Linked DNA regions of Cohnella abietis. The protein of the gene in region 2 interacts with the protein of the main gene of each other region in a pairwise test. Links are inferred from orthologs where the notes say so. Each region holds a gene or a part of one and is shown on either strand. Other genes may lie near its edges.

Evidence for each region.
Region 1: the proteins of tpiA (region 2) and pepT interact in binary tests that used the Escherichia coli proteins (3 or more experiments, as listed by UniProt). The link is inferred for Cohnella abietis from one-to-one orthologs.

What each region holds. Positions count from the first base shown.
Region 1 is NZ_AP019400.1:6,470,878-6,485,893, forward strand. Bases 4,923-7,862 are described here. They hold pepT (peptidase T), read left to right. Parts: upstream 4,923-5,741; coding sequence 5,742-6,983; downstream 6,984-7,862. Other genes in these bases: KCTCHS21_RS28440 (hypothetical protein), read right to left, coding at 5,067-5,555; KCTCHS21_RS28450 (MGMT family protein), read right to left, coding at 6,949-7,278; KCTCHS21_RS28455 (S-layer homology domain-containing protein), read right to left, coding at 7,428-7,862. In the rest of the region: KCTCHS21_RS28420 (glycoside hydrolase family 20 zincin-like fold domain-containing protein), read right to left, coding at 1-2,061; KCTCHS21_RS28425 (sugar ABC transporter substrate-binding protein), read right to left, coding at 2,154-3,200; KCTCHS21_RS28430 (sensory rhodopsin transducer), read right to left, coding at 3,285-3,656; KCTCHS21_RS28435 (LacI family DNA-binding transcriptional regulator), read right to left, coding at 3,662-4,672; more of KCTCHS21_RS28455, read right to left, coding at 7,863-14,126; KCTCHS21_RS28460 (cache domain-containing sensor histidine kinase), read right to left, coding at 14,255-15,016. UniProt on the Escherichia coli protein: Cleaves the N-terminal amino acid of tripeptides.
Region 2 is NZ_AP019400.1:612,876-627,913, reverse strand. What follows is about bases 5,572-8,533. They hold tpiA (triose-phosphate isomerase), read right to left. Parts: upstream 7,450-8,533; coding sequence 6,694-7,449; downstream 5,572-6,693. Other genes in these bases: KCTCHS21_RS02665 (phosphoglycerate kinase), read right to left, coding at 7,461-8,533; gpmI (2,3-bisphosphoglycerate-independent phosphoglycerate mutase), read right to left, coding at 5,572-6,692. Also shown: KCTCHS21_RS02700 (ABC transporter permease), read right to left, coding at 1-8; KCTCHS21_RS02695 (ABC transporter permease), read right to left, coding at 23-949; KCTCHS21_RS02690 (ABC transporter substrate-binding protein), read right to left, coding at 972-2,648; KCTCHS21_RS02685 (LysR family transcriptional regulator), read left to right, coding at 2,838-3,740; eno (phosphopyruvate hydratase), read right to left, coding at 3,833-5,125; more of gpmI, read right to left, coding at 5,160-5,571; more of KCTCHS21_RS02665, read right to left, coding at 8,534-8,642; gap (type I glyceraldehyde-3-phosphate dehydrogenase), read right to left, coding at 9,059-10,069; KCTCHS21_RS02655 (sugar-binding transcriptional regulator), read right to left, coding at 10,191-11,213; ATP-dependent Clp endopeptidase proteolytic subunit ClpP, read left to right, coding at 11,711-12,295; sporulation histidine kinase inhibitor Sda, read left to right, coding at 12,935-13,195; KCTCHS21_RS02635 (SIMPL domain-containing protein), read right to left, coding at 13,352-14,113; KCTCHS21_RS02630 (HPr family phosphocarrier protein), read right to left, coding at 14,232-14,501; DNA-binding protein WhiA, read right to left, coding at 14,605-15,038. UniProt on the Escherichia coli protein: Involved in the gluconeogenesis. Catalyzes stereospecifically the conversion of dihydroxyacetone phosphate (DHAP) to D-glyceraldehyde-3-phosphate (G3P).

The DNA.
Region 1 (15,016 bases), 5.9 Mb from region 2 along the record:
CCGATCATCCCGCTTATCGGGATATAGTTCGTTATGAATGACTCTCTTAAGCTCATGGTAAGGATACATACATGACGGTGTGCCCGTCTCATCAACCGGATTGACATCGAAATACGTTTGCTTCACTAGGGAGAAATCCTGCTCGTTTAAGCTATCCATCTCGAGCAAGTATTTTCTTTTCTCATCTAGTGTTGCCGCACTGTCATAAGCGATAGAGGTCAGCGCCAAGTCGTATATAATCCGATTCCGTTCATGGGAATTTTCAATTTTTTCGAAATGCTTGACGTAAACCTTAAGCTGCTCATCCTTTCGGAGCTCCTCTTTTACCTTGCGAATTTTAGCCCCAATATTCGGCCAATCCGCAATAGCCTGCTTAATGACGGGAATATCGTTCTCGTTCACTTTATTGCGCAGGAATGGGAATTCCGTCGGGAAAATGTTCAATTGGCTTTCGTGAATGGTGAGCATGTTCTGCTGCACGTATAAAATATCGTCCACGAGCTCCGGACCGAATACGGCCTCAACGGAATGCCGGTAGAACGTTTCAGCACCTTTATCCGATCCCCAGCCATAATAAGAATGGGAATACAGATTGAGGAAATATCCGTACCATTCGAACATGTATCCATTTATGCCTCTGACCTGATGCTTCACCGAATCGATGTGCATATCGATGTCTTTCTCAATATATTGGTGATTCGTCTCTTCTTCAGCCCGGATCACGTTGGATTTGAATATCCGCATCAATCGACCCATTGTTGCTGCAACCGCGTTGGCTTCCGTATCTCTCGCCCATATCCGCTCTTTGCCGAACACATCGACCCATTTCGGAAACTCGTCATCAGAGACATATAATCCCGGCGCCCAGAACAGGACGACATCCTCCGGAATGTTGTTTTTACAATCCTGTAGATAACTCACACTTTTCTCTAAAGGCGGTTCTCTCCATGCCCGAACTCCCACGACGCAATCCTGATTCTCATCCTTGATCTCTGTATAAAGCGTGTTGAGTAGCCAGAAATTCGCTTTGTGCTTCGCCTCTGCAGGTGTGCGGTTATTCATGAAGGTTTTCCCGCATCCCTCGCAATTGCAGAACCAATAGGACTCCTCGCTTTCCTCGAAATCGATGCCATCAAAGCCCAATTGCACGATGCGACGCATCGACGCTTTCAGATAAGCTATATTTTCCGGCTTGCTCAGGCACAATGTATCGAAATCATTTACGAATTTTCCATCCTTGGGTAGAACCATTCTCTTGTCTTTATTAATGCTTGGGTAACCACCGTTATAGCTGTTCAAGCCGATATACGCATAAAAGTCGATGCCTAGCTGGTGCCCATAATCGAATAACCGCGATAGAAACTCTTCCGTAATATTCGGGTGTGTGTAGGCGACCTCGATCCAATTGCTGCTTTCTTCATTCCAAACCTTCATCTTATAGTCTTGAAGCATCGTTTCGGGATACTCGTCAAATTGGAAAGGCCAGTATCCGTACATGCACATATTAAATTGGTTAATCTTGAGGTCTGAGCAAATATTCAAATATTCTATCCATTCCTCATAGCCCCATAGCTGCATATCAAATCCAATTCGTCCATAGCCCGCATACCAGGCAAACGTGTTCGATATGGAACGTTTTTCGATCGAAGGCCAATCTAGAATAGTAATCTCAGACAGAACATATCCCCCGTCATCTTGACGCTGGAGCAGCTGCTTAAGCGTTGAGAGCGCATTCACATAACCATCACGATGGGCAAATCCGATATGAACAGCTGCTTCTTCGACCTTAATGGTGTAGCCTTGCAGCAGGAACAATTCAGGCTGCTCGATTGACTCGTTCCCCGAAAGCCGATCATAAAGAATAATATCTAAATGCGTGGAATCCGCGGTGTCTACCTGTAATGTGATGTCCTGATAATTCCACAGCTTCTTATCTGCAATTTCTTTTACTTCAAGCTCCGAATTTGTTAAACCGATCGTCACCAGATTAAACCCTTGAAATCGATTCGTCGTACCCTCGCCATACTGAAAGCTTTTTGGTTCGGGAAGTAATGCACGCATCGCCCTTCCTCCTCTTGGATGTCTTATAGTGATGATTACTTGGATTTGAGGTTTGGAGAAGGAACCACTATCGCAGTCCCTTCTCCCCTACATTATTTACCTAGCCACGACCAGCTTTTCCAGTCATAATCCTTGATATTATCAGGGGTAATCACTTCAGGCTTAGGAAGTGGAGTCGTATCCCCAAGATCCTTGCCATCCATTGCTTCCATTAGCGCTTGAAGAGCAACCTCTCCCAGAACAACTGGATCTTGAAGCACTTCACCTATCCATGCTGAATTTCCGTCTTGGATGAATTTAAGGACCTCTTTGTCGCCCGCTATTCCGATGAACTTTACTTCCTTATCACGATTCGTACTTACCGCGGCATTGTAAGCTCCTAGAACTAATGCATCATTATGTCCGCTTACAACATCGATAGATTTATTACGTTGAAGAACATTCTCGAACAGAGTCTGAGCTGAGTTTCTATCTCCTTTAGGGTCACCCTCTTCGATCACTTTAGCGTTAGGAAAAGCTGCTTTAATGACGCTGGAGAAGCCTTCAAAACGATCTACTGATGCTTGACCGGATGCCGGTACCGTTAAGTAAGCGACTGTAGGGTTGTCCTTATTCAGAGTTTTCAAATAATTTACAGCAACTTCACCTGCGGCTTTGCCCATTTCCTTGAAATCATGTCCTACGAATGTTTCCCAAACTACATCTTCCGGATTGTCTGGTGATTGCGGATAATCGCCAACTACGATTTTGACACCCTTCTCATGTAGCTTCACAAGCGTCGGAATAATGGCTTTACCATCAACAGGGAATACTACGATCCCTTTAGCGCCTAACTGCGCCATATTTTCAAGCTGAGTAATTTGCGTGTTAATATCGAATTTACCGTCCTCGAATTGTAGCTTTAAGCTTTTGTCTGATTTCTTAGCATAGTTGTTCATGCCGTCAATCGCACCTTGGTACCACGGCCAACCGAGGTTCATTATGGCTCCACCAATTAAGATTTGATCGCCGCCACTTGTCGGACTTCCACTTGCATCCCCACCGCTAGATGAAGACTCTTTGTTTGAATTCGAACAACCAACGAGCACTAACGATAATACCAACATAGCTGCGAATGACTTGACCCAACCCTTTTTCATAGATGATGCCTCCCTATTATGTTATAGTCCCCGAGTTAAACTCGGGAGCCCATGAAACCAGATGTGACAAGCGGAGGAGTGTCCTTAGACACTTAAACCCATAGTTGTATAGAAGGCCATATTAGTTTGTCTCGTATCCAGTCTTCCGTATTGAACGACAACTGGCACATCGCTGACTAGCTTTACGGCATATTGCGTTTCTCGAGGAACGATGTACCCATTCAAGTGCTCGGGGTTGTCCAATCTAAAGCAACGAACCCTCTCCCCTTCTACTTCAGCTGAGATAGTCCCGATAGGTTCTTGATCTGCAAAATAGAGAGTAAACTCCACCGTTGCCTTCGTTGCATTCATATTAAGTACGATGATAGACTCGTGTCCTTCGAGCAAAGAATCACCAGCAGGTGGCAATTCGCAATCTGGAAATACCCATTGCAGCTTTCCGTTGTTGTCGTTCATGATGATCATCTCCCAGTTTGACTAGATTCATTGATGATAAGCTTCGGTTCAAGGACGATTTTCTCAAACATCTTTAAGTTCTTATTCTTCTCTTTCCTCATGATGATGTCCCCAGCTATAGACCCAATCATATGTGCCGGTTGGATAATTGAAGTTATCTGCGGTTTAACTAACCCTGTCTCATCGTTGGCATCAAAGCAAACTGCTGCAATATCATTCGGAACATTGAGACCTCGTTCTTGGATTGCTTTAATTGCGCCATATAGCAGAAAATCATTAGCTGCGAATATTGCGGTTGGAAGCTCGTCCTGCTGAAGCCATTCGTTCATAATCTGATAACCGCTCTCTCTGCGGAACTGTCCAACCCCAATCCACTTCTCATGGACGGTTATGCCGTTATCCTCCAGACATTTCTGGAAACCAAGCAAACGCTCCGCCGCTGTTGATTGATTCTGAGGTCCGGTAATGATGGCAAGCTTTTTATGCCCTTGATCTACTAAATGCTTAGCTAGGTCATAACCCGCTTTGACATTGTCTATAGTTACAACATCGAAATTTTCCTGCGTGTTCGGTAGGTTATCAATGAAGACGAAGGGGATACCCGAGCGCTTGTATTGCTCGAACAACTGCGGATTCCCACCTACGGTTGCAATTACAAGCCCCGTAACCTGCTTCTGGAGGAGTAGCTGAACGTACTCTTCTTCCTTCTGAATATCCTCGTCGCTGTTGCATACGATGACGGAATGCTCGTTCTCACTGGCAATTTTCTCAACGCCCTTGATCACGCTGGCGTAGAAGCTGTTCGAGAGATCCGGCACGATAACACCAATCGTATTTGCGCTTTTGCGCTTTAAGCTTCTAGCGACTTCATTTGGATGATAGCCTAGCTCCTTGATGGTTTTTAGAATGAGCTCTCGCGTATCCTTATTCACTCTTCCCGTTCCGTTAATGACTCGGGACACTGTGGAAATAGATATATTGAGATGTTTGGCTATATCCTTAAGTTGCACTGACACTTTTATCCCTCCCACCATTTTGCGAGAACGTTCTCTCAACTTTGTTAAAAAAATATCGGCTACCCGATAAGTGGTTTTCTACTAAATTACCTGTCATTCGACACATTCACAATAATGATTGCGTTTACATTCGTCATTTTACATTAAAAATTTGCTCTCAGCAAGATAAAAATAAAAATTATTTATTCAACCGTCTTCTCACAAACAGGCAGAAGGATGAAAAATGGTTAATTTTGAGCAAACGTTCTCTCACTTAATAATAAAATATAGCTAGTTGTTTGTCAACATATATGACATATAATTTATAAAAAGCGTGTTTTCAGTGTGTGACCCTATAATAAAGTAACATAATCGTGCTGCCGAACCGTCTAGATTCATAACAAAACCTCACAAATCAGTAACTAACCTTACACGAGAAGCCGAGAGGAATAATTTCCGACAGGTACCTATTGATGAGCTCCTTTTCAATTTCAGTCAGAATAGTTGTCGTATACACGTTAAAATGAAGGGTCCCCGTATTCATATCAAGTCTGCTGAAAGTCATCCCTCCACTCGCGAGCATCGTATTAATAACGGCTACAATACCGTACTGATCCAAATCTCTTTGCATGGCTGTTTGTACAATCTTCTCGGGTAGCTCATACACCTGGGGCACGCTATCGGCTTGAATCATCGAATACGCTTTGATTTGAAAGCAAACATAGGAAGGCAAATAACCAGAAACAAACTGCTTCAAGGCAGCGACATCCTGCTCGGGCAGCTGTAAATCATTATTCCAGACGTACAGTGTCGCCTTGTTCTTTCCATTAGTATGGGCCCTCACATATCTCAGCTGAGGATTATATTTCTTAATGAGATATTCAGACAATAATCGCGTTCCCATCGCTATTTCCTCCCGCTATCCGAATAGGGTCCTAGATTAGCTGTGTGACTCCATGTTTGCGCTTACATGATATTGTATTTCCTTGAAGCCAGAAATAGTATGAATTCCCTTAACCCAATGGCGGATCTCAGCATTTCATACTCTCTCCGAACTTTGGTAAAATAGCTTCAAGGAGCTGATCGCACAATGAAGGATGAAATTATAGCCAGATTTAAGACGTATGTTCAAGTGGACACCCAGTCCGATGAGAGCAACAAGACTTGTCCGACTACTGAGGGTCAATTAACGCTTGGGAAAATGTTAGTTGAAGAGCTAAAGCAAATTGGAATGGAGGATGTTACGGTCGATGCCAATGGATACGTCATGGCTACACTGCCTGCTAACACCGATAAGAACATTCCCACAATTGGGTTCCTCGCGCATCTCGATACAGCAACCGACTTCACGGGCAAAGATGTAAAGCCTCAAATCGTAGACAGCTACGACGGCAAGGATATCATCCTTAACGAAGCTCAGAATATCGTGCTGTCGCCACAGGATTTCCCAGAGCTCTCCAGCTACATTGGGCAAACTTTAATTACAACTGATGGAACGACACTACTAGGTGCAGACGACAAAGCAGGCATGACTGAAATCATGACCGCAATGGCTTACTTGATTCAGCATCCTGAAATTAAACACGGCCGCGTCAGAGTCGCTTTCACTCCGGATGAGGAAATCGGGAGAGGGCCTCATCGGTTCGATGTAGCTGCTTTTAATGCTAGCTATGCTTACACAATGGACGGCGGACCGCTTGGCGAGCTGCAATATGAGAGCTTCAACGCTGCTGTTGCTCGGATTACTTGCACAGGAAAGATCGTTCATCCAGGGACGGCCAAGGGTAAAATGGTAAACTCCGCGAAGATCGCGATGGAGATTAATAATCGGCTGCCTGCGGAAGAAGCACCGGAATATACAGAGGGCTATGAGGGCTTCTATCACCTCATCTCGATTCAGGGGGACGTTGAAGAAACCAAGCTTCATTACATCATTCGGGATTTCGATAAGGAACGTTTTGACGGGAGAAAGGCAGAGCTGCAAGAAATCGTGAAGGAATTACAGGAGACATACGGAGAGCAACGGATATTACTTGAAATTAAGGATCAGTACCTCAACATGCGGGAGAAAATAGAGCCCGTTAAAGAAATCGTAGATATCGCCCATCAAGCGATGGTGAACCTAGGCATTGATCCCATCATCCGTCCGATTCGCGGTGGCACCGATGGCTCTCAGCTGAGCTACATGGGATTGCCTACTCCGAATATTTTCACAGGTGGAGAGAACTACCATGGGCGATACGAATACGTCTCAGTAGATACGATGATTAAGGCTACTAACGTGATCATTGAGATTATTAAGCTTTTTGAGCAGAAGTCGGCGGCGGAGTAAAACGGTAAATATCGAGGTCTATGCGACCGCCTAAGCCAATCTCGACGTGCTCATTTTCCAAATAGAGAGCTTGCATATATCGCCCTTCACCTTCTTGAATGGCAATTTCCCCTTTAGCATTAACAACTCTATGCCAAGGCAGGTCATGCTTCGCGCTCAGCGAATGTAGAATTCTAACGACCTGCCTGGCCCCTCTTGGGCTCCCCGCACATTCCGCGATTTGCCCATACGTCATCACACGTCCTTCTGGTATGCTTTTAATAATCTGAACGACTCGTTCTGTAAATGGCTGCATTCGTCTAACCTTCCTCTTCTCGTAGATAGACTTGGTATGCCCATTCTAGCACATTTCCCTGCACTAACCACTAGTCCCCTTTCACATAATAGAATAGCAAAAGCTGCTAACATCAATCGTCAGCAGCCTTTGCATCTTTCATTTATCGCTTACTTCAGCAAGTTCCAGATAGCCTGCGCTGTCTCTGCGCGAGTCACCTTGTCTGAAGGGCTGAAGTAGCCTGCTTTTTTGCCATTCATGAGCCCGGATTGAATCGCTTTGTTAACAGCTTCAGTTGCCCAGCCGGAAACATTGCCGCGATCTTGATAACTGTTTAGTCCGTCGTTATCCGAAGTCAGCTCATGCTTCGCATATTCGGATGCCCGAACGAGTAATGTAGCCATCTGCTCACGGGTGATCTGCGCATTAGGCGTAAACTTATCATCTGCTACACCTTGGATCAACCCTGCGGCATAGGCCGTACGAACCGCTTCAGCATACCATGCATCGGATACGATATCCTTAAATGGGGCCGTTTCCTTCACTGCTTTCAAATTGAACGCACGGACGAGCATCGCCGTAAACTCAGCCCTCGTTGTAAGTCCGTCTGGCTTGAAGCTGTTTCCGTCCACTCCCGAAACCACATACTTAGCCGCAAGTGTTTTGATTGCATGGGATGCCCAATGGGTGATTGGCAAATCCGCGAATTGCTTGTCGTACTCCATGACCGCGTATTTACTGAAATGATGGAGCTCCGTAGAGATGATTCCTTTGGAGGCATCTAGTATTCCTCCGACATACTCCCAGCTGAGGTTTGTTTCATTGTAATAATAAATTCCGATTAGATCTTTATTCTGCGAGGTTTGGTACGAAAGCTCAATGTGAACAGCATCCGTGAAAGAAGCCAATCGCGTCTGTTTGCCTTTATTGTTGACTGCGTAAAGCTCTAATTCATATACGGTTCCCCCAGATTTCAGCGAGGAATCACCAGTAGCTGTCGTTACAGTTGCCGATACGACCTTCACAATGATCGATGTCGCATCCAGCGCTTCCTTCACCGCTTGCTCTTGCAACGCCTTCAGTACGCTGGATGGAATGACTATAGTTGCTTGACCCGCTTGAACAATTAAATCATGATTTTGAAGCCATTCAGCTACGTTCATCGGCAGAGACAGCGATTCCTTGCCTGATTGGAGCGGAATCGTTCCGTTGCCTTCTTTTAGCTGCGATTCAGTTACTTTCTGCATTGTCGGGCTTTCTGGATTTGACGTCACAACACTGCTGCTATTGTTATTATCGTTAGGGCCAGCTTCTGTTGAAGAAGCTGCTATAGCTAGTGTCGGCTGACTAACCGCAGGCGTTCCCGCCAATCCGTGGTTGTCCACTGGAGTCACTTCAAACTTGATATGTTTACCTTGATCCACTGCAATTGGAGAATAAGATGCACTTGTTGCGCCCACTATCGCGGAATAGGCCCCATCCAACGTGCTGCTAATAAGCCAACGGTAAGTCGAAGCCCCTTCCGTATCTCCTTCATCGGGATCACTAAATGTATGCGTTCCTGTTAACGCTGAGCCCACTTGTGCCGCACCTGTGATGCTTGCCGTTGCAGTTGGTGCATGATTTGTACCGCTACCATTGCCGCCCCCAGCCGCAACGACCCGAATAGGAGTCTCTTTTAGTAGAATTTGATCTCCGCTAGACTTATCCGTAACGTTAACTGTAAGGATATAGGTCCCCTGCTCTTCAATCGACAATATTACGTCTCTCGTCAGCAGCTCTGTGCCCGCGGGAACGAGCCATTCGAATGTTCCTCCATCTACATTAGTTGTCGCATCGCCCTTCACCGCATACTGTACTATTAACATACGCTCACCCGACGTAGCGTTTCTCGCCGTCAAGGTTAAAGCCTTGTTATCTGTCGTAGCGAACTCCGACCCCGATACTGCCGCACGAGCAATGACCTTGTCTTCCAATAGAACGACATCGTCCACCCATAAGGTAGTCCCTGCACGAACGATCACCTTCAATGCTGTTGTGCCAGCAGCGAAGTCTCCAAGGTCCTTGAATACGAATTTCTTCCATTCTGTACTCCCGCCAATAGACAACGCCCCGGAGTCTCCGACATAAAGACCGAGCTCAGCTCCGTGTTCATCCAGCTGCATAATTTCAACACTTGCTCCGTTTGGTGCTGTTGCCATATCTTTCGTCCATAACGACAGGACATAGCGCTTCGCTGAATCGATGGATATCGAATCGCTTCCCGTGTAGGCATCGCCACCACTTGGTGTCAGCTTAACGCTAAAATCTCCACCATGCTTAATGCTCGCATCCAGCGTAGTCCTTTGGCTAGTTACCCATGGTCCAAGCTCAAAACCGCCATTGCTTATCAAGCTAACAGGCTCAGGTTTTACTGCACCCCCATAACCGTAAGTAAACGATATTTCGCCAAGCTGAGGTGACCAGGATACTTCGTTGTCATCTCGGAAGAGCACTTTCAAATAATTCGTCCCTAACGGAAGAGTATCATTAGACACATTGATGTTGGTCCAGCCGTTAGGCGTAAGACTCTTCACTTCCTTGATCTCCAGCTTCGTCCATGTGGAGTTATCTGGAGATCCATAAAAATCAACCTTCATCGCACTCGATTGGGAATAAAATTTCGCCAAAAAGCTGTTCATATTGCGTACATGGTAAATTAAATACTCATTCGTGTTGGACATTCGGGCAATCCGGCTTGTGTCTCCATTCGCAATAACTGGATTCGAGGAATCCAGACCGAAATGACTCGATTTCTCAAAAATACCATCCATATTATCAAGGGTATCCTTGTAGATTAAGCTGTTGCCGGATACTACGACATCATCGATCCACGCTTTACCTGTCGTCCCTGCCTTCGTTCGAACGATAAATCTAATTCCCGGAGCAAGTGTAGTCATATCATGGATTGAATACTCTGTCCAAGCTGTTGTTCCGCCAACGGCTATCGTTTGGCTTCCCGTATCAAGCAGTCCAAGATCATTGCCATATTCATCAACCTGCATGATTTCGACTTTGACTCCATGCTCGTCAGAGATCCCCTCCGTTTTCAGCCAAAGCGAGGTCGAATAGCTTTTCCCTATTTGCACATCCACAACAGAACTGGACATGATACTAGCATTACTGCCTGCAATCAATTTAGCGCTTTGTCTACCGCTGTGTTTCACTTCAGCATCTAATTCGGCGCCGGATTGGACAGCCCATAGACCTGTTTCAAAGCCGCTCTTCTCAATCAGGCTCTCCGGTTCCGACTCCTCATGACCGTATTTGATCATTACTTCACCGATTTGCGGTGACCAGCTATTGTCATTTGTCTCACGGATGACAGCCTTCATAAAGTTCGTATTCCGAGGGATATTCTGAGCAACCTTCGTTACAGAAAACCAGCCCCAATCGGTATCTTCTTTATTCCTATCAAGGACGCTCACGTGGGTCCAGGTTACATTATCAGAGGAGGCATAGAAATCAATGTCAGCTTTAGTTGCCGTATAAGCCTTTAACGAAAACTCAGAGATTAATGGCTTGTTATAGACGAAATATTGGTCTGAATTCTCAAATCTCGCAAGACGACTCGTATCTCCGCCAGCTATGTTCGGACTACCTCCCTCCAAACCAAGCAGGGCAGAATTCGCATATAAGCCGCTCATATCATTAAAATAATCAATGTAAGTTTGAATAAACTCGCTATCTAGTAGCACCACATCATCTATCCATACTGTTCCTGTAATATTAGCCTGCACCCGAACAATAACCCTCAGACTTGTCGCAGCAGTTTCAACCGAATCAATCTTGAATTCTGTCCAGTTATGAGTACCTCCCGTTTGGATTAAACCATTGCTTTTGGAATAAATACCGATGTCGCGACCAGCTTCATCTACCTGCATAAGCTCAACCTTCACCCCATCGGGGGAAGATATCCCTTCAGTTTTTAATCGTACAGAAAACGAATGCTTCTTGCCTGCGCCAATGGCTGCCAGTGCACTCTCCACATAGGGTCCCTGTCCCGTAGCTGTCAGCCTCGCACTTTTCTTACCTGTAGCCCTTACCTCTGTATCAATCTCGGCATCTTTATGACTCGGCCAAATACCGGCTTCAAACCCATTGTTGTCCACCAAACTGTCCTTCTCATTTACTTCATACCCGTAGTTAATCGTTACTTTCCCAATCTGAGGTGTCCAGCTATTCAAATTGGTCCCCTTAAGCACGATTTTTAAATAATCTATTCCCTGCGGCACCTTGCTGGAAGACAAGGTAAACCCATACCAACCATATTGCGTGTCTGTACGCTCGCTTTTTTGAACGGTTACCGGTAACCAGCTCTTGTTATCGGAAGAGCCTAGAATTTCAACATCATCGGTTGAATCGGAGTATAATTGGACCTCAAAGCTCCGAATATTAGGCTTGTTGTAAACAATAAATTGATCCGTACCTGCTGTTCTGGCAAGACGCCCCGCATCTCCGCCTGTGTTACCCGGATTAGAGCTATCCAGACCCACAAATTCAGAATGTCCAAATATGAGATTCATATTATCCAATGAGTCAACGAAGGTTTCAAGCGCATACTGATCTGTCAGTAGATCAAGCACTGCTTTCCTAGCTGCCAAGATAGCTTCCGACTCTCGGTTATATTTCGTTCCACTGGAAATGATCGAACCTGCGATCTTCTGAGCAAACTCGCCTTTGCCATCTTTCTCAAGCAATTTAAGTAGCTCATAATCCTGAATGCCCTCTAATTGCACTTCACTTCTCATTGAGCTCATTACATCTAGGTTTTCTTTGTCTGGATAGATTAACCATGCATCTCCAGGACTGCCATAGTCCGACTCATGAAGAACATCGTCTTCTCCTGTTATTTCTATTTCGGATAACTGTAATCGATAATCCGTACACTGATTACCACTGCACCCAAGCTTGGTTGCCTTCACACGCACATATTGCGTCATAATTCCAGGTAGATTATACGTCGTATTAGCACTATTATAGGTAGTCTTCTCTGGCTTTGGAAAATCCACCTCTGTCACTTGAGCGATCCAGCTAGAGGTAGCAGAATCATACGTCTCGATTGTAAAATCGACAGGAAAACCATACCCGAAGTTCCCCTCGTCAATTCTCGGCATTATCGCAACCTTACGGATCTTCTGTTCATTACCGAGATTAATCGTAATATATTCTTCTGCATTCGCGGTTTCATTGGACTTGCTGCTCCAGCCCAAATTTCTTACGTCCGCCGTAACGACACCATCTGTAGCTCTTGAAGGAGCCCAATAATCCCAGCCCGTTTCACTACTAACTTCAACGCTTTTACCGATAGAGATCGGTTCTGGCGACCAGATGTTAAAGCCATAATGGAGATACCCCGTCATTCCATTCTTGAAGGTGTACCAGTGGGGAAGCAATGTTTTCGTTAAATGCATATCGTAAAGCCTGTTTAAGTATTTACCTTGAGGATAATTGCAAATGTACAGCCACAATTCCTTACCTAATCGTTGCATTTCCTTATGAAAGCTCTGATTAAGATCGAATACATCCTGTTTCACTACGAATATATCTAGACCGGCCGCGCTCTGCTCCTGCCTGATGACCTGTGCATCCGTTGTCTTCATGCCATGCGTGGCTCCGTTCGAATCTTGAGCGGTTCCCAAGGTATGGATCTTCTCATACACCCAATTGTTATCGGAGTTGTCCTGATTAGTCTTCGGTTCATCTCCCCCGCTTTGGATGAAGGTATCCAGCCACCCCTTCTCTTGTAAATGCTCTGCGAGTGCAGGCAAGTATTTCGCTAGCCATGCTTCTGCTTTCGGATCGTCAATGGTTACATTATCTTGTGTGATGACGCCGTTCTTGTTCTCCAATATAGACAGCAAATACCGGTCGTCGACGTTCTTACCCAACAATAAACTTACACCGTGCAAATAGTGTCCTGATCCCTTGTCCTTAAACATCTGAACAAACCTGTCAAAATCAGTCCAGTCGAACACAATATTTCCTTCCGTATCAATGCTTGAATCCTTTTGTAAAAAGGCGATCGGACTGAGCCATAACACATTATTCCGATGGTCAGCCATGTAAGCTGCCATTCTATCCATAAGTGTCCACCACTCAGCACTCCACTGAACAATTCCGTACTGATAATCGATTGCAGCTACTCCATGAGGAGCCCATCCGGCTGAGACCAGCCAGTTATCCACCATATATTCCGTATTCCTAAGCTCAGGCACTGAGACATCATGTACCCGCAAGTGAACATCAACTGCATACTGTTCTTGATTGGCATTAATGTGAACCGTTCCATAATAATCACCTGCAGGTGCGTCACTCGGAACGAATACCTTATACCAGAAAGGCTGGGTCGTGTTCGCAGGCAATTCCGCTAGCTGGGAAGTGGGGAGAAGGGGATCAGGATACAGCATGGAGCTTGCATCTGGTGGATATAAAATTTCTCCCGGATCTACTTCCGGAGAATGACGCCGTAGCTTGAGATATTCGATAAGATTAATAGAAACGTTGGAAAGTGTGAAGTTATTTGGCCCGACTAAGCCGGACGGGGTTACTTGAATATCAGACAACAGATGATCAGAGCGGATGACGATCTGTCCGGAGCGATATTCGTTTTTCGCTGCAATAATTTCTAAATTTTGCGAGGCATTCGGGTTAACTAATGTGCTTTGAAACACCTTCGTTAACGAATCACTGGTCCACACTTGAGTCGAGGCGGACGTTGACGTGACGTTCTCTTCTCCGGAAGCGGCATAAACCCCATTAATGGATGCGCTTCCAAAAGATGATAATAACAAGACGAATACGAGAATGCTGCATAGGCTTTTTTGCATTCATAACCCTCCATTTGTTGATTATTTACGGTTGCGCAATAATCGTAACAGGTTGCAGGAGGGTTATCATTCCCTAAACTTTTGATTAAGTATGATATCTTTTGAATTAATAACTTATTAAAACCCTGTCATAGTGCTATAGGATCAGTAACAGGATATCTGATCTTGACCACGACTCCATCGTTCACATTGTTGACTTCAACGCCATAAGCTTCTCCAAACTCTAGAGCCATCCTTTTACTCGTATTCACAATTCCGATCCCTGTCGAGCTACCAGCCAAATTTTCATTAACATTCTGAAACATCCGCTTTGGATTATGCTTAATTTGTTTTTTAATTAAGGCTAGACGGTCAGGCGGAATTCCGCCCCCATTGTCGGATACGATTACGGTCAGTGTATTCTGATCATCTATTGCAGCTGATATTTGTATATGAAGAAAATCCTTATTCCTAGCGTGTACTAGAATGTTTTCCACGAACGGCTGGATAGACATCTTCATAATTTGCAAATGTAAGAGCTCTTTGGGGATAGCAATCTCGGATTGGATATGCGGAAATCTTTCACGGAACAAACCGAGATAATCCTCAAGATAGCTCATCTCCTTATCCAGCGCTACCCATTTTTCATTATTATAGATCGTATATCTTAGCGTGTTCCCTAGCTTATTCAGCATCTCGCTGCATTGATAATCATTGTTCAGCACTGCCGTCATACTAATCATTTCAAGTGAGTTGTATAGAAAATGAGGATTCATTTGCCCTTGCAGCGCGGATAATGCCGCCTCTTTTTCTCTTATTTCCATTTCATAATTATCTCGAATTGTGATTTTCAGATTGTGCACCATTTTATTAAAGGAGTTACACATGAGTCCAATTTCATCTGTCGCATT
Region 2 (15,038 bases):
GCAGACATCCACAATTCCCTCCTTATGACTTTTGCCTGATGCGAGGGTCAATGATGGAATAAGAAATATCGACCAACAGATTGACGACTACATATATAATGGAAGTCAGTAATATAGACCCACGAATAACAGGCAAATCCTTCGTCATTATGGCATCGACAATGACTCTTCCTATTCCTTGACGCGCAAATATCGTTTCAATAACTACGGCTCCTGCTAGTAGCTCTCCGGTCAATAATCCAACCATCGTAACCGCTGGTATTAAGGCATTGCGTAGCACATGCTTGCCTATAACCATTTTCTCAGGCAGCCCTTTGGCACGTAGTGTCAGAACAAAAGGCTCATGAAGCACCTCAAGCACACTGTTCCTGACCATCCGTGCCAGAAAGCCGCTTCCTACTAAGGAGAGGGCACACACCGGAAGAACCAAATGCTCGATCCCCCCATTTCCGATAGCAGGAAACCAATTCAGCTCCACTGAAAAAACGAGAATAAGTAAAATAGCAGACCAGAATGTCGGCATCGAGATACCGGTAATCGATAGAGCGCGTATCACATAATCAGGCCAACGGTTTTCAAAAATAGCCGCTATGATTCCTAACAAAATACCGCTAATAACGACAGCTACGATACTCAGCAAGGTGAGAACAAGCGTAGACGGAAATTGCGCTAGCAGCTTCCGTCCAACCGGTTCGCCGTTGGTCAACGAGTGCCCCAGATCACCCCGCAGCAATTCAGTCATGTAATTCCAATATTGAAGAGGAATAGGCTGATCCAGACCAAATTGCTGTTTGAGATTTTCTAGCATTTCAGGTGTCGCAGTATTAGTGCTTGCCATAATCGTTGCAGGATCTCCAGGCAGAATATGCAGAATAAAGAAAACTAAAGTTAACGAGCCAAGGATGACCAGTAGTGATACAAACAATCTGCGAATAATGAATGCGGTCATCCTTATCCTCCTCTATTACTACTTATTTGCTGATCCATGCATCGTAAAATACAGGGAAACCTGTGCCATCGAATGAGATATCGTGTGCTTCTTTAACTGTTCCAATCGTGTACGGCAGTATATAGATCGGAATCGTAAACGTTTGTTCGGTCGTTACATATTGCTGAATCTTCTTATACAGATCAACTCTCTTGGCTGTATCCTGTTCTTGATAAGCTTGCTGCAACCATCCATCTAGCTGCTCATCAAATACTCTCGAGAAGTTGCCCAACACGCCAAAGTTCTTGGAGAAGTAACGACTACGCAATACGTCCGGATCTCCACCGAACAGGCTTGCTCCAGCTACATCATAGGCTCCGTCTGTAAGATTTTGAACATAACCAGCTACAGGAAGAACATCGAGTACAACCTCTACACCAATTTCCTTTAATTGCTGTTGAATGATGGTGGCAATATCCTGTCTTTTCTCCCGATTTCCGGCCATTTCTAATACCTGTATCTTTAATCTCTTACCGTCCTTGCTCCGATAACCATCCGAACCTTTAACCCAGCCCAGCTCTTCCAGCTGTTGATTAGCCAGAGCTACATCCGGCTTCCATGTATTTTCTAAAGAGGAATCATACCCTAGAATAGAAGGGGATAAAGGAGCCCAAGCCCGTTCATACGTACCGAGATAGAGACTTTTTACAATGCCATCGATATTTAGGCCCAGCTGCACGGCTTTACGAATTTTCACATCATTAAACGGTGCCCGTTCCACGTTGAAATGCCATGAGAAATTGCTGCCTAAGATTTCAGTTTCTATGACTTGAAAGTTCTTATCCGATTTTAGTGCGACAACATTTTGTGGAGGAATTAAGTCAGCAGCATGAACCTGCTTGCTTTGTAGTACACCAACTCGGGTTGCCTCTTCTTCTACATTTTTGATAATGAGCTTGTCCACATAAGCAGGACCTGTATGCTTAGCGTAAGGAGGTGCCCAGTTATAATTTTCATTACGTGCAAAAACATATTCCGTGTTCGGTTTCAGAGATTCAAATTTGAATGGTCCTGTTCCCACGGGGTTCTGTGCGAATTGATCGCCATACTTCGCTACAGCTGTCGGAGAAACGATCCCCAGTGGCGCTTTTGCCAGATTACCTAAGAATGGCGCGTAAGGTGCTTTTAATTTCACATGAATGGTGTATTCATCGATAACATCGGAAGATTCGAACGTGCCCAGCCAGCTAAGTGAGGTGCCTGATTTTGTTTCCGGATTCGTGATCCGATCAAAGTTGAACTTTACGGCTTCAGCATTAAACGGCGTACCATCATGGAAGGTAACATCCTTCCTAAGCTTGAATGTATAGTCTAGGCCGTCCGGTGAAGCATCCCAAGATTCCGCCAACCACGGTTTAATCGTATGATCTGGAAGCTCCGCAACCAATCTGTCAAAGATCGAACCGATTACTCTGTATTGTTGAGCCATTCCTGATTTATGAGGATCGAAAGAGTCGGCAGCAACCGGGCCCGCCAATGCGAAGATCAATTCTCCGCCATTGCGGGATTCCTCAGTCTTCGGTGATTCTTTGACATTCTCACTCTTCGGTGTTTCTGTGACAACTGCGCCCTCTTTATTCTTCGCGGCATCCCCACAGCCGGCCAATATACTTACCATCGTTAACAATAAAACACTAAGTACAGCCATTCTTTTTACCATTTTTCTCTCCGCCTATCCACATTTAATTTAATTGCAAGTATTCCCGTGTGTTTTATCTGCTTTATCTGTGTGTTATACTACATGATAAATTTGGTTTTGTAAAATTGAAAAAACGAATAGAAAATTCATTTTTTTCGAATTGACTTTCATCTGTAATTGATCATCTACAAGGAATTGGAGAGGGTTAGCATGGATATTCGCAGCATTAAAACCTTTCAGACTATTGTCAAATACGGCAGCTTTCAGCGCGCTGCCGAGGAGCTTCAATACGTCCAATCTACGATTACATTGCATATACAGAAGCTGGAGAAGGATATTGGGCAGAAGCTGCTGACGAGAGGGAAGAAGATTCAGCTTACTGAGGCTGGAAGATTATTTTTGGAGAAATCAGTCACTTTGTTGAAGGAGTACGATTTTCTTTACCATTCGATGGTGGGGTTAACAAGCGGTGAGATTGGAGTCATTCGAATCGGAGTAATGGAGCCAACGGCAAGCTACAGAATGCCGCACATTATGAAAGCATTTATGCAAAAATATCCGCTTGTTCAGGTCAGCATTCAGATCGGAAATACAGCGGCCTTAAATCAAATGCTAGAGGATGATGTCATTGATATTGCCCTCTGCACAACTCCGGAAAGTGCCCAGAACCATATCTTCGAGCCTTTGTTTGTTGAACAGGTTGGTTTGCTTATGCACAAAACCCATCCTTTGGCTAATCAAGACACCATCTATTTACGCGATATGAAGGATTCGGACATTCTTATTACAACCTCAGGCTGCCCTTATCGCAAGAAGCTGGAATCCTCCCTGCTGGAGAAAGGTGGACTCCCCTACCACAGCATCGAAATCGGTAACATGTCCGCGCTCAAATTTTATGTTCAGGCAGATTTCGGACTAGCCGTCGTACCGATCATTACAGCTGATCCCATCCCTGAGAATACCGTACTCAAAGCTGTTTATGACCTTAATTATGGCCTTGTAACTGGGATTCTGAGAAAGAAGGAGCCTCTCACCCTTAGCACGGCTACTGAAAACTTTCTAGAGATACTCAAAGAGAAGATCCGCATGGAGCACCCTCCGCTAGTTATTTAAAAAGATAAAAAGACCGAACCGCGCATAAGCGCAAGGGTCCGGTCTTCTTGTTATCTTGATGTCTGACTAAGATGTATGTGATGGAGCTCGTATTACTTGAAGTTTCTAAGGTTGTAGAACGCCTTTTTGCCTGCATAGATCGCAGTAGTTCCCAAGTTGTCTTCGATGCGAAGCAATTGGTTGTATTTCGCAACACGGTCGGAACGGGAAGGTGCGCCCGTTTTGATCTGACCTGCATTAGTAGCAACTGCGATGTCAGCGATTGTGCTGTCTTCGGATTCGCCGGAACGGTGAGAGATAACAGCTGTGTAGCCAGCGCGTTTCGCCATTTCGATAGCATCGAAAGTTTCTGTCAAAGTACCGATTTGGTTAACTTTAACTAGAATGGAGTTACCTACGCCTTTTTCGATACCATCAGCAAGACGCTCAGTGTTCGTTACGAACAAATCGTCTCCAACGAGTTGGATTTTGCCGCCCAATTTCTCAGTAAGCAATTTCCAACCTTCCCAGTCATCTTCGGAGCAACCATCTTCGATTGTGATGATAGGGTATTTGTCTGCCCAGCTAGCAAGCAGATCAACGAACTCAGCAGGCGTGTAGGACTTGCCTTCGCCTTCGAGGTGGTATTTACCGTCTTTGAAAAACTCTGTAGAAGCAACGTCCATACCAAGGAATACGTCAACGCCTGGCTTGAAGCCTGCTTTTTCGATCGCTTCGATAACAGTCGTGATTGCTTCTTCGTTGGAAGCGAAGTTAGGAGCGAATCCACCCTCATCGCCTACAGCAGTGTTAAGACCTTTTTTGTTCAATACGCCCTTAAGGGAGTGGAAAATTTCTGCGCCCATACGAAGAGCTTCAGCGAATGTAGGTGCGCCAACTGGCAATACCATGAATTCTTGTACGTCAACATTGTTGTCCGCGTGAGCGCCACCGTTGATGATGTTCATCATTGGAACTGGCAATGTTTTCGCATTGAAGCCGCCGAGGTAAGTGTACAAAGGAACATCAAGAGCTTCTGCAGCTGCACGAGCTGTTGCAATGGATACTGCAAGGATAGCGTTAGCTCCCAGCTTAGCTTTGTTATGAGTTCCGTCGATTTCGATCATTTTTTGATCGATTACAACTTGCTCAAGAGCATCGTATCCGATAAGTTCAGGAGCGATGATTGTATTAACGTTATCAACCGCTTTAAGTACGCCTTTACCTAGATAACGGTCTTTGTCGCCATCACGAAGCTCAACTGCTTCATGAGCACCTGTGGAGGCGCCGGATGGAACGATAGCGCGGCCTAAAGCACCGGATTCCAAACGAACTTCAACCTCAACTGTCGGATTTCCCCGGGAGTCCAATACTTCGCGTGCGTAAACATCAGAAATAATTGTCATGAGTAACACTCCTCTAAGTTAAATATGAATTAGGTTAAAACAAGGACTTACCTGTCATTTGCTCTGGCTGTGGAAGCTGCATGAGCTTGAGAATCGTCGGTGCGACGTCCGCAAGAATACCGCCATCACGAAGCGTATGACCCGCTTCTGTCACGATACAAGGAACAGGGTTCGTCGTATGCGCCGTGAAAGGACGCTCGTTATCGTCGATAACCATGTCTGCATTGCCATGATCGGCAATAATGACGCAAACTCCACCTTTGGCAGTTACTGCTTCAACTACGCGACCTAGGCACTCATCTGTTGCTTCTACCGCTTTAATCGTCGGCTCAAGCATACCCGAGTGACCAACCATGTCCGCATTAGCGAAGTTAAGGATAATCGCGTCATGATGCTCCGCTTCGATTTCCTTCAGCAACGAGCTCGTTACCTCGTAAATGCTCATCTCTGGCTGAAGGTCATAAGTGGCAACCTTCGGTGAATTGATGAGTATGCGAGTTTCGCCTTCCAGAACGTGATCCCGTCCACCACTAAAAAAGAACGTAACGTGCGGGTACTTTTCCGTTTCGGCAATTCTGAGCTGTTTTTTACCATGCTGTACTAGAACTTCACCTAAAGTGTTATCAAGTTCCTTAGGCTTATACGCAACAAACCCGCCTACGGTTTCCGCAAAAAGCGTCATGCAGACGAAATACAGGTTTTTAGGGAAATTATCTCCACGATCGAAGCCACGGAAATCTTCATTCGTGAAAACATTAGATAATTGTATAGCACGGTCAGGGCGGAAGTTGAAGAAAATAACCGCATCCTCAGACTCAACCAGTCCGACTGGCTTTCCATCTGCTCCTACGATTACTGTCGGCAGGACGAACTCATCATATACGGACTTCTCGTAAGATTCCTTCACGGCTTGAATCGGATCTACTGCCGTCGGGCCATCTCCATACACCATTGCGCGGTAAGATTTCTCTGTCCGCTCCCAGCGCTTGTCACGATCCATCGCGTAATACCGACCCTGGATTGTAGCAACTTGTCCTACACCAAGCTCTTCAATCTTGCCTTGCAATTGAGTTAAGTAACCAACCGCACTGTCTGGCGACACATCACGACCATCGAGGAAAGCATGGATGTACACTTGCTCCAAGCCTTCCTTCTTAGCCAGCTCCAATAGCGCGAATAGATGAGCGATGTGGCTATGAACACCACCATCGGATACTAAGCCGTACAAATGAAGCTTCTTGTTGTTGGCTTTCGCATGCTGTACCGCACCGAGTAAAGTGGAATTATCGTAAAAGTCCTCATCGCGAATCGATTTAGAAATACGAGTCAAATCCTGATACACGATCCGGCCTGAGCCGATGTTAAGATGTCCGACCTCGGAATTACCCATTTGTCCTTCCGGTAGTCCGACTGCTTCCCCGCAAGCCGTTAGCGTTGTATGGGGAAACGTGTTCCATAAACGATCAAAGTTCGGTTTGTTGGCTTGGGCAACGGCATTACCATGAGTGGTCTCACGAAGGCCAAAGCCATCGAGAATAATAAGCGCAACCGGTCTCGGAGCTGTCATCTTACTTCGCCCCTTCGACTAACGCCACGAAGGAAGCTGGCTCAAGGCTAGCGCCACCAACCAAAGCACCGTCGATATCGGATTGACCCATATATTCAGCTACTGTGTTCGGCTTAACGCTTCCGCCGTATTGAATGCGAACCTTATCAGCTACTTCAGCACTGAACAGTCCAGCCACAACGCCACGGATGTAGCTAGTTACTTCGTTTGCATCTTCAGAAGTGGAGGATTTACCAGTCCCGATTGCCCAGATTGGCTCATAAGCAATAACGGATTCAGCAACCTGCTCAGCAGTCAATCCTGCGAGCCCGCCTTCTGTTTGAACGCGTACAACTTCTTTTGTCTGGCCAGCTTCACGCTCTTCAAGCTTCTCGCCAACACAGATAATTGGAGTAAGGCCATGACGGAATGCCGCGTGGGCTTTCTTGTTCACGATCTCATCCGATTCAGCAAAATATTGACGACGCTCCGAGTGACCGATGATGACGTAATGAACGCCAAGATCCTTCAGGAATACACCGCTGATTTCGCCTGTATAAGCGCCATTGTCTTCGAAATGAAGGTTTTGTGCACCGACTTTGATCGTCGTGCCTTTAACAGCTTCAATCAAAGCAGGAAGTGCAGTAAACGGAGCGCAGATCACGCTCTCTACTCCAGCAACCTCAGCTTTGCCTTTAACCTCAGCAACGAAAGCAGTAGCTTCGCCAGCTGTTTTGAACATTTTCCAGTTACCCGCAATAATTGGTGTTCTGCTCATTTATGTCACCTCTATTTGTCGTTTAGGGCTACAACGCCCGGAAGGACTTTACCTTCCATGAATTCCAGCGAAGCTCCGCCACCTGTAGAAATATGGTTCATTTGATCAGCAAGCTTAAACTTCTCAGCCGCAGCAGCAGAATCTCCACCGCCAATGATCGTGTAAGCATCAGTAGTAGCACAAGCTTGAGCTACTGCACGTGTACCGTGGGAGAATGGCTCTAATTCAAATACGCCCATCGGTCCGTTCCATACAACAAGCTTGGAATTCTTAATCACTTCAGCGTAAATTTCACGCGTTTTAGGTCCGATATCTACGCCTTCCCAGCCAACAGGAATGTGATCAATATCAACGATGTCTTTGTTAGCATCTACTTTGAAGTCATCAGCAATAACGATATCAATCGGCAAGTAAAGGTTCTTACCAAGCTTCTTCGCCTTCTCAACAAACTCCAGCGTCAGTTCCAGCTTGGAATCATCACACAACGAAAGGCCGATTTCTTTTCCTTGAGCTTTCAGGAAAGTGTAAGTCAGCCCGCCGCCAATAATAATATTATCTGCAATCTCAATCATCTTATTGATAACATCGATTTTGTCCTTAACCTTAGACCCACCAACGATTGCCGTGAAAGGACGCTCAGGATTGTGCAAAGCTTTACCCAGTACATCCAGCTCTTTCTCCATCAACAAGCCAGACACTGCTGGAATGTGATGCGCGATGCCTTCAGTAGAAGCATGTGCCCGGTGAGCAGCGCCAAATGCGTCGTTCACGAACAAATCAGCCAAGTCAGCGAAAGCTTTGGCCAATTCGGAATCGTTGCTCTCTTCACCTGGGTGGAACCGTACATTTTCAAGCAGCAATACATCGCCATCATTCAGCTCAGCTACTTGAGCCGTTACACTAGCGCCAACAACTTCGTCAGACTTGCTAACTGGCTTACCTAGCAGTTCAGAAAGACGAGCAGCAACAGCAGTCAAACGAAGACCCTCAACGACTTCGCCTTTAGGACGACCTAAGTGACTAGCCAGGATAACCTTTGCGCCATTCTCGATCAAGTACTTGATTGTAGGCAATGTCTCGCGAATACGAGTGTCATCAGTAATAACGCCATTCTCAAGCGGTACGTTAAAGTCAACCCGAACAAATACTTTCTTCCCTGCAACATCGACTTCTCTTACGCTTTTCTTGTTCAAGAGTCAAACCTCCTCGGATGGTCTGTATATCTCCGGGCGCAAAGCTAGGCTCCAGATAAGGGAGCCTAACAAGTGTCCGTACTAATGTATTTGTTTAAGCTCCCCTAGAAGCGCAGTCTTGCGCGGGGGAGCATCGCTCTTCATCATGCTCCCATAAGAAGCGCAGTCTTGCGCAGGGGAGTCTCGCTCTTCCCCAGAGCCCGGAGCGCAGCAAAGCGCGAAACGGGGTCCCCTGCCTGCTCCCTAGGTAAAGCGTAGTCCCGGTTTGCAGAGCAAATCCGGGACGGAGCGATCCTAGCACACTGTAACCCTATCCTCCACCAAAAGCCGCTCTCCCGACAACCAACGGGTGTCCAGAGGGCAGAGCCCTTGGAATCCCCCTTCGGGAAGGGGGACTTAGGGGGATGCGTATTCTCTTATAGACCTTTGCTTGCAATAAAAGCAGCCAAGTCAACAACGCGGTTGGAATAGCCCCACTCGTTGTCATACCAAGAAATAACTTTAACCATGTTGCCTTCTACAACCATTGTGGACAATGAATCGATTGTGGAAGAAGCAGGATCGCCGTTGTAGTCACTAGAAACAAGCGGCTCTTCGGAGTAGTTAAGAATTCCTTTAAGAGGACCGTCAGCAGCAGCTTTCAGAGCCGCGTTAACTTCTTCAACTGTAACATTTACTTTCAACTCAGCAACGAGATCCGTTACGGATACGTTCGGAGTAGGAACACGCATGGACATTCCGTTCAATTTGCCTTTCAATTCAGGCAATACAAGGGAAACAGCCTTAGCAGCACCCGTGGAAGAAGGAATGATGTTCTCAGCAGCTGCACGAGCACGACGCAAATCCTTATGCGGAAGATCAAGAACGCTTTGATCGTTCGTGTAAGAATGGATTGTGTTCATCATGCCTTTAACGATTCCGAATTGGTCATTCAATACTTTAGCGAATGGTGCCAAGCAGTTCGTTGTACAAGAAGCGTTAGAGATAATTGTATGAGCAGATGGATCGTATTTGTCGTTGTTAACGCCCATAACGATAGTGATGTCTTCGTTCGTAGCAGGAGCGGAGATAATAACTTTCTTCGCGCCGCCTTTCAAGTGAAGCTCTGCTTTTTCTTTAGCAGTAAAGATACCTGTAGATTCAACAACGATTTCAGCACCTACAGAAGACCAAGGCAGGTTACCAGGATCACGCTCAGCGAATACTTTAACTGTTCTGCCGTTTACGATAAGTGCGCCTTCGCCCACTTCAACCGTTCCGTCCAATTTGCCGTGAGTTGTATCATATTTGAGAAGGTGAGCAAGCGTGTTAACGTCAGTCAGGTCGTTGATCGCAACGATCTCTACATTCGGGTTGCCTAGAGATGCGCGGAATACGTTACGTCCAATACGTCCAAATCCGTTAATACCAACTTTTACTACTGCCATGATTGGTTTCCTCCTTGGAATAACTATCTTTTTTTTGATCTATATATCAGGCGCCGTAAGCGCCGAGATCACTATTAAATAGGATTACCCTATTACAGCTGTTAAAACTTAATGTAACCAATTATACATGTCGTAAAGCTTCTATAGCTCCAGCTTCATCCGTAACAAGTATATCGTCATGCCCAAACCTCATAACTGATGCGATCGCTTCGCCCTTGCTTTTCCCGCCTGCGATGCCGATGACAATACCCGCAGCTTCAATGTCCTCCAGACGCAAGCCAGCTGTTGCCATTCGATGTACGACTTTGCCGTTACGATCAAAATAGTAACCAAAGGCTTCCGCAAGTGCTCCATCTTTTACAAGCTCATCCATAGTCTCATTATTGAGCTTACGGCGTCTTGCCATAGTTGCAGCATCACCAATGCCATGTACGACAATCCTTGCACCGCGTATCATGTCGACCACTTCACTTACATTAGGGTCCTGCATGATCGTCTTATATGCTTCCTCACTTAGATGATCGGGTACGTGGAGCATACGATATCGTGCTCCTGTACGCTTAGCTAACTCCGAGGCAATTGTATTTGCCTGATAGTCAACACTTTCACCCAAGCCGCCCCTAGCAGGTACGAACCAGTTTTCCTTCAGCTGTGATGGCATTGCGAATTGCGCTGCCATGCGAGCCATCGTAGAACCACCCATTACCGCAACGACATCCCCTGGCGAAAGACTATCCCGTAGCACTCGGCTTCCAGCCATTCCGAGCTCCATTTTAATATGGTCGGAAGTGTCTGAGTCGCCTGCTACAATAATAACCTTATTTAATCCGAACGCTGCACGTACCTTTTCTTCTAAATCCGATAGCCCGAACAATTCCTTAACGATCGGCTCCATATCTTCTACAAGCTGGCGTCCGCTATCGCTAAGTGTCATACCCGCCGTTGCTGTATCTAACAGCCCTTGTGCACGTAGAACCTCAAGCTCTGTTCGTAGCACCCGCTCCGTCATATCGACGCTAGAAGCAAGCGTGCGACGACCAATTGTACCCGTCATGTATACCCGGTGCAGAATTTGGTACCTTTTTTCCATCACCTGCAGAAGATCAGGGAGTAGCTTCTTCTGAATCTCAACGATTTCCCGCATTCTCTCCGTGTATCCTCCTGAGACCGAATGGCTTTAAGCGGTAGCAAGCTCACTACTTAGTTGGACGTAAATCGTCCCGCCACCCCTTTTTAAGTCCCACCTTCATTTTAACGAATTTTCCTCATAGTTGCAAGACCTCCCGTACACGAAATTATCAAATATAAGAGCCCGTTTTCTCTTGCTTTTTAACACCGTATCACATATAATAACTCTTGCTGTACTAAACGAGCGCCCGTGGTCCAACGGATATGACGCAGCCCTCCGAAGGCTGAGATTGAGGTTCGATTCCTCACGGGCGCGCCAAATTTTATTTCTCCAACCAATAGCATACAGCACAACCGACCGTTCCATACGGTCGGTTTTTTTGATTCTCGGCCCCTTATATGCGGTTTATCACTACCTATAAGTTTCCTTCAAAAGCCTCTTTGACTTTCTTTGACTTTTACCTGCAGATTCGCTATGATTATAAAACCAAAACATGAGGAGGGACGTCAAACATGAGTTTTGTGCCTATGGTTGTCGAGCAAACCAACAGAGGAGAACGGGCGTACGACATCTATTCCCGCTTACTCAAAGATCGAATCGTATTTTTAGGTACTCAGGTGAATGACGTGGTTGCCAACTCTATCATCGCCCAGCTGCTGTTCCTAGCAGCCGAAGATCCAGAAAAAGACATCCACCTCTACATTAACAGCCCCGGCGGCTCCATCACTTCCGGTATGGCCATTTACGATACCATGCAGTTCATCAAACCAGATGTTTCTACAATCTGTGTCGGTATGGCCGCATCAATGGGAGCATTCCTGCTTGCAGCAGGCGCCAAAGGCAAGCGCTTCGCACTTCCTAATAGTGAAGTGATGATTCACCAGCCACTTGGTGGTGCAGAAGGTCAAGCCAGTGACATTGAAATTCGGGCTCGACGGATTCTGAAGCTAAGAGATAAATTGAATGGCATTCTGTCAGAACGTACAGGTCAGCCTTTGGAACGTATTGAGAAGGATACAGACCGCGACAATTTCATGGAAGCAGAAGTTGCCCAGCAGTATGGCCTCATCGACAAAGTAATCGACAAGGTCGTTTAAACTCACATCTTATTAGAGTAAACCTTAAAGAAGCCACTCGTAAGTTCACTTATGGGCGGCTTCTTTTCGTATTATTATGGTTCTTTCGGAAAAATCCCCAGAATCCTCGATCCTTAGTAGCCCTCAGTGCGTTATTTCTAGAAAAGTCCCAGAATCCTCGATCCTTAGTAGCCCTCAGTGCGTTATTCCAAGATAAGTCCCAGAATCCTCAACTTTTAGTAGCCCTCAGTGCGTTATTTCTAGAAAAGTCCCAGAATCCTCGATCCTTAGTAGCCCTCAGTGCGTTATTCCTAGAAAAGTCCCAGAATCCTCGATCCTTAGTAGCCCTCAGTGCGTTATTCCTAGAAAAGTCCCAGAATCCTCGACTCTTAGTAGCCCTCAGTGCGTTATTTCTAGGATGGCCCCCCCCTTTTGCGGTATAAGATATAAATTTCACCAAAAATTTTTGCCTCAAGAAAACTTAGCCACAAGACAACCCTGATTTAACACAACTTAATGCATGTGTCAACATAAATTCAAAACTTTGAATACCCTCTCTGCTAGGCGGACAATCCATGGTAAACTGTTTTATGAGGTTATACCAATTACCTCCAATTCTAGTTATCTCTTAGGAACTCTGGAAGAGAGGGAGGGATCTTTATGCCTGAACGGTCCTATCCGTACCTTGTGACCAATACAAATGAAGACAACGCGCCTTATCGAAACATCAATGAAGGCCACATCGACATGGTGGCTGCACGCAGATTAAGTGATAAAGCGTCATTGCTACGCCCATTGAAAGACGAACACCTTCTTGAGGTTTATAGGGAAGCCAAGAAAATGAACTTATCCGATGAATTCATTGAATTATTGGAAGAGGCACTCTCCATTCGCCAAATAAGTCATTACAAGGAAGCATAATCAAACTACTGCGCCCCTTAATCGTCACCGCCCTCCTCATAGGTTGGCGGTTTTTATTTTTCCATCCCTCACTTGCAGCTGATCTTTAATGAACACAAAGAAGAGGCGAAGGAACAAGTCCCCGCCTCTTCTCCAATCATATCGCACATAAATCAACTACTTCATTTCGTATTGCACGGTTACATTCGCGCGGATCTCAATCTGTCCCGTTTGCACGGATGTGGATGAGCCACCAAGCATATCACTCATCTGCGCCTTAGCTGCTTCCATCCCATACACAATCGGGATGTTAGAAACATCTCCCTGTACAACATTAAGTACCCCTTTTAATTTGCGGTTGGAAGAGGCTGCAAGTACATTTGCTTTTTTCGAAGCATTAGCCATTGCTTTCTTAAGCGCCTCTAGCTCATATTGGTCATTCTTCTCCGTGCCGAATTGTACACCATCCAATCGATTAGCGCCCGATGCCGTTAGAGCATCGAGTAGCTTACCGATTTCTGTAATCTTACGGTACGTCACTTGAACGGAGTGAACTGCAACATAACCCTTCAGCACACGCCCTTCCTTCTCTGTGTAATCATAGTCCGGCTGAACGCCAAAGCCTGTTGTTTTGACATCCTTCTTATCGATTGAGAACTTCTCGTATAACGTCTTCTCTACTGCAGCGAACTTATCCGCATTCGCTTGCTGGGCTTCCAAAGCCTTCGATCCCTGAGATTCAACTGCCAAGCTCAAATAAGCGACATCTGGCTCTACCTTAATTGTCCCCGTTGCTCCTACAGTGATCGTATAGGCCGCCGATGTTACCGCAGGTACAGACTGTGCTGAAACGATATCGCCACCCCCTCTAACCAATCCAACAGATCCAATTACTACAGCAGCAGCAACTACTAGCACCTTCAAATGATGTCGTCCCATTACTCTCATTTCTCCTTTTTTTCCCGTTTACCATCTAACGCATTAGACCATCCAAATGTTTCAACGGATGCTATTAAATGCAAAAAGCCCCCTTGCGGGAGCTTTGCATAATTGGTACTTATTGGTTCTCCAGCTCTTCTTTGCTTACAAGCTGCACTAAAGCGGTTACAGCTTGCTCTGCGTCGGAACCTTCCGCGCTGATCGCTACTTCCGTACCGGAGCTGATCGCTAGGCTCATAATACCCATGATGCTTTTCGCGTTTACTTTTTTCTCATCCTTCTCCACGAAGACGTCTGAGGAGAATTTATTGGCTTCCTGCACGAATAGTGCCGCCGGTCTGGCGTGAAGACCCGTTTTAAGCCGAACTACCACCGGCTGTCTCGTCATGGACCGGATACCCCCTGTCTTTATTTCGTCCCGCTAATCGGGACCCCCGTGCTATAGTTTCTTTACTATTATAACATTGATATGAACAAATACGCCATACGGATTATGCTCCGCCATTCCGGATTTTTTCTGCCCACTCATCAAGCTTCCTAAGTCGGTGGTTTACGCCCGATTTACTAACCTGTCCTTTAAGCAAATCTCCGACTTCCTTTAAGTTAATATCCGGATGCTGGAGCCTTACCTCAGCTACCTCGCGTAGCTTATCAGGCAAATTATTTAAGCCCACTTCCTTGGACAGAAGCTTGATGTTGTCTATTTGTCTAACTGCCGCACCAATCGTTTTGTTAAGATTAGCCGTCTCGCAATTGACAATCCGATTAACTGAATTACGCATATCCCGCATGATACGAACATCCTCGAATTTGAACAAGGCTTGGTGCGCCCCGATAAGACTTAGAAATTCGATGATCTTTTCGCCTTCTTTAATGTAAAGAATAAAGCCTTTCTTACGTTCGATAAATCTTGCGTTCAGATGAA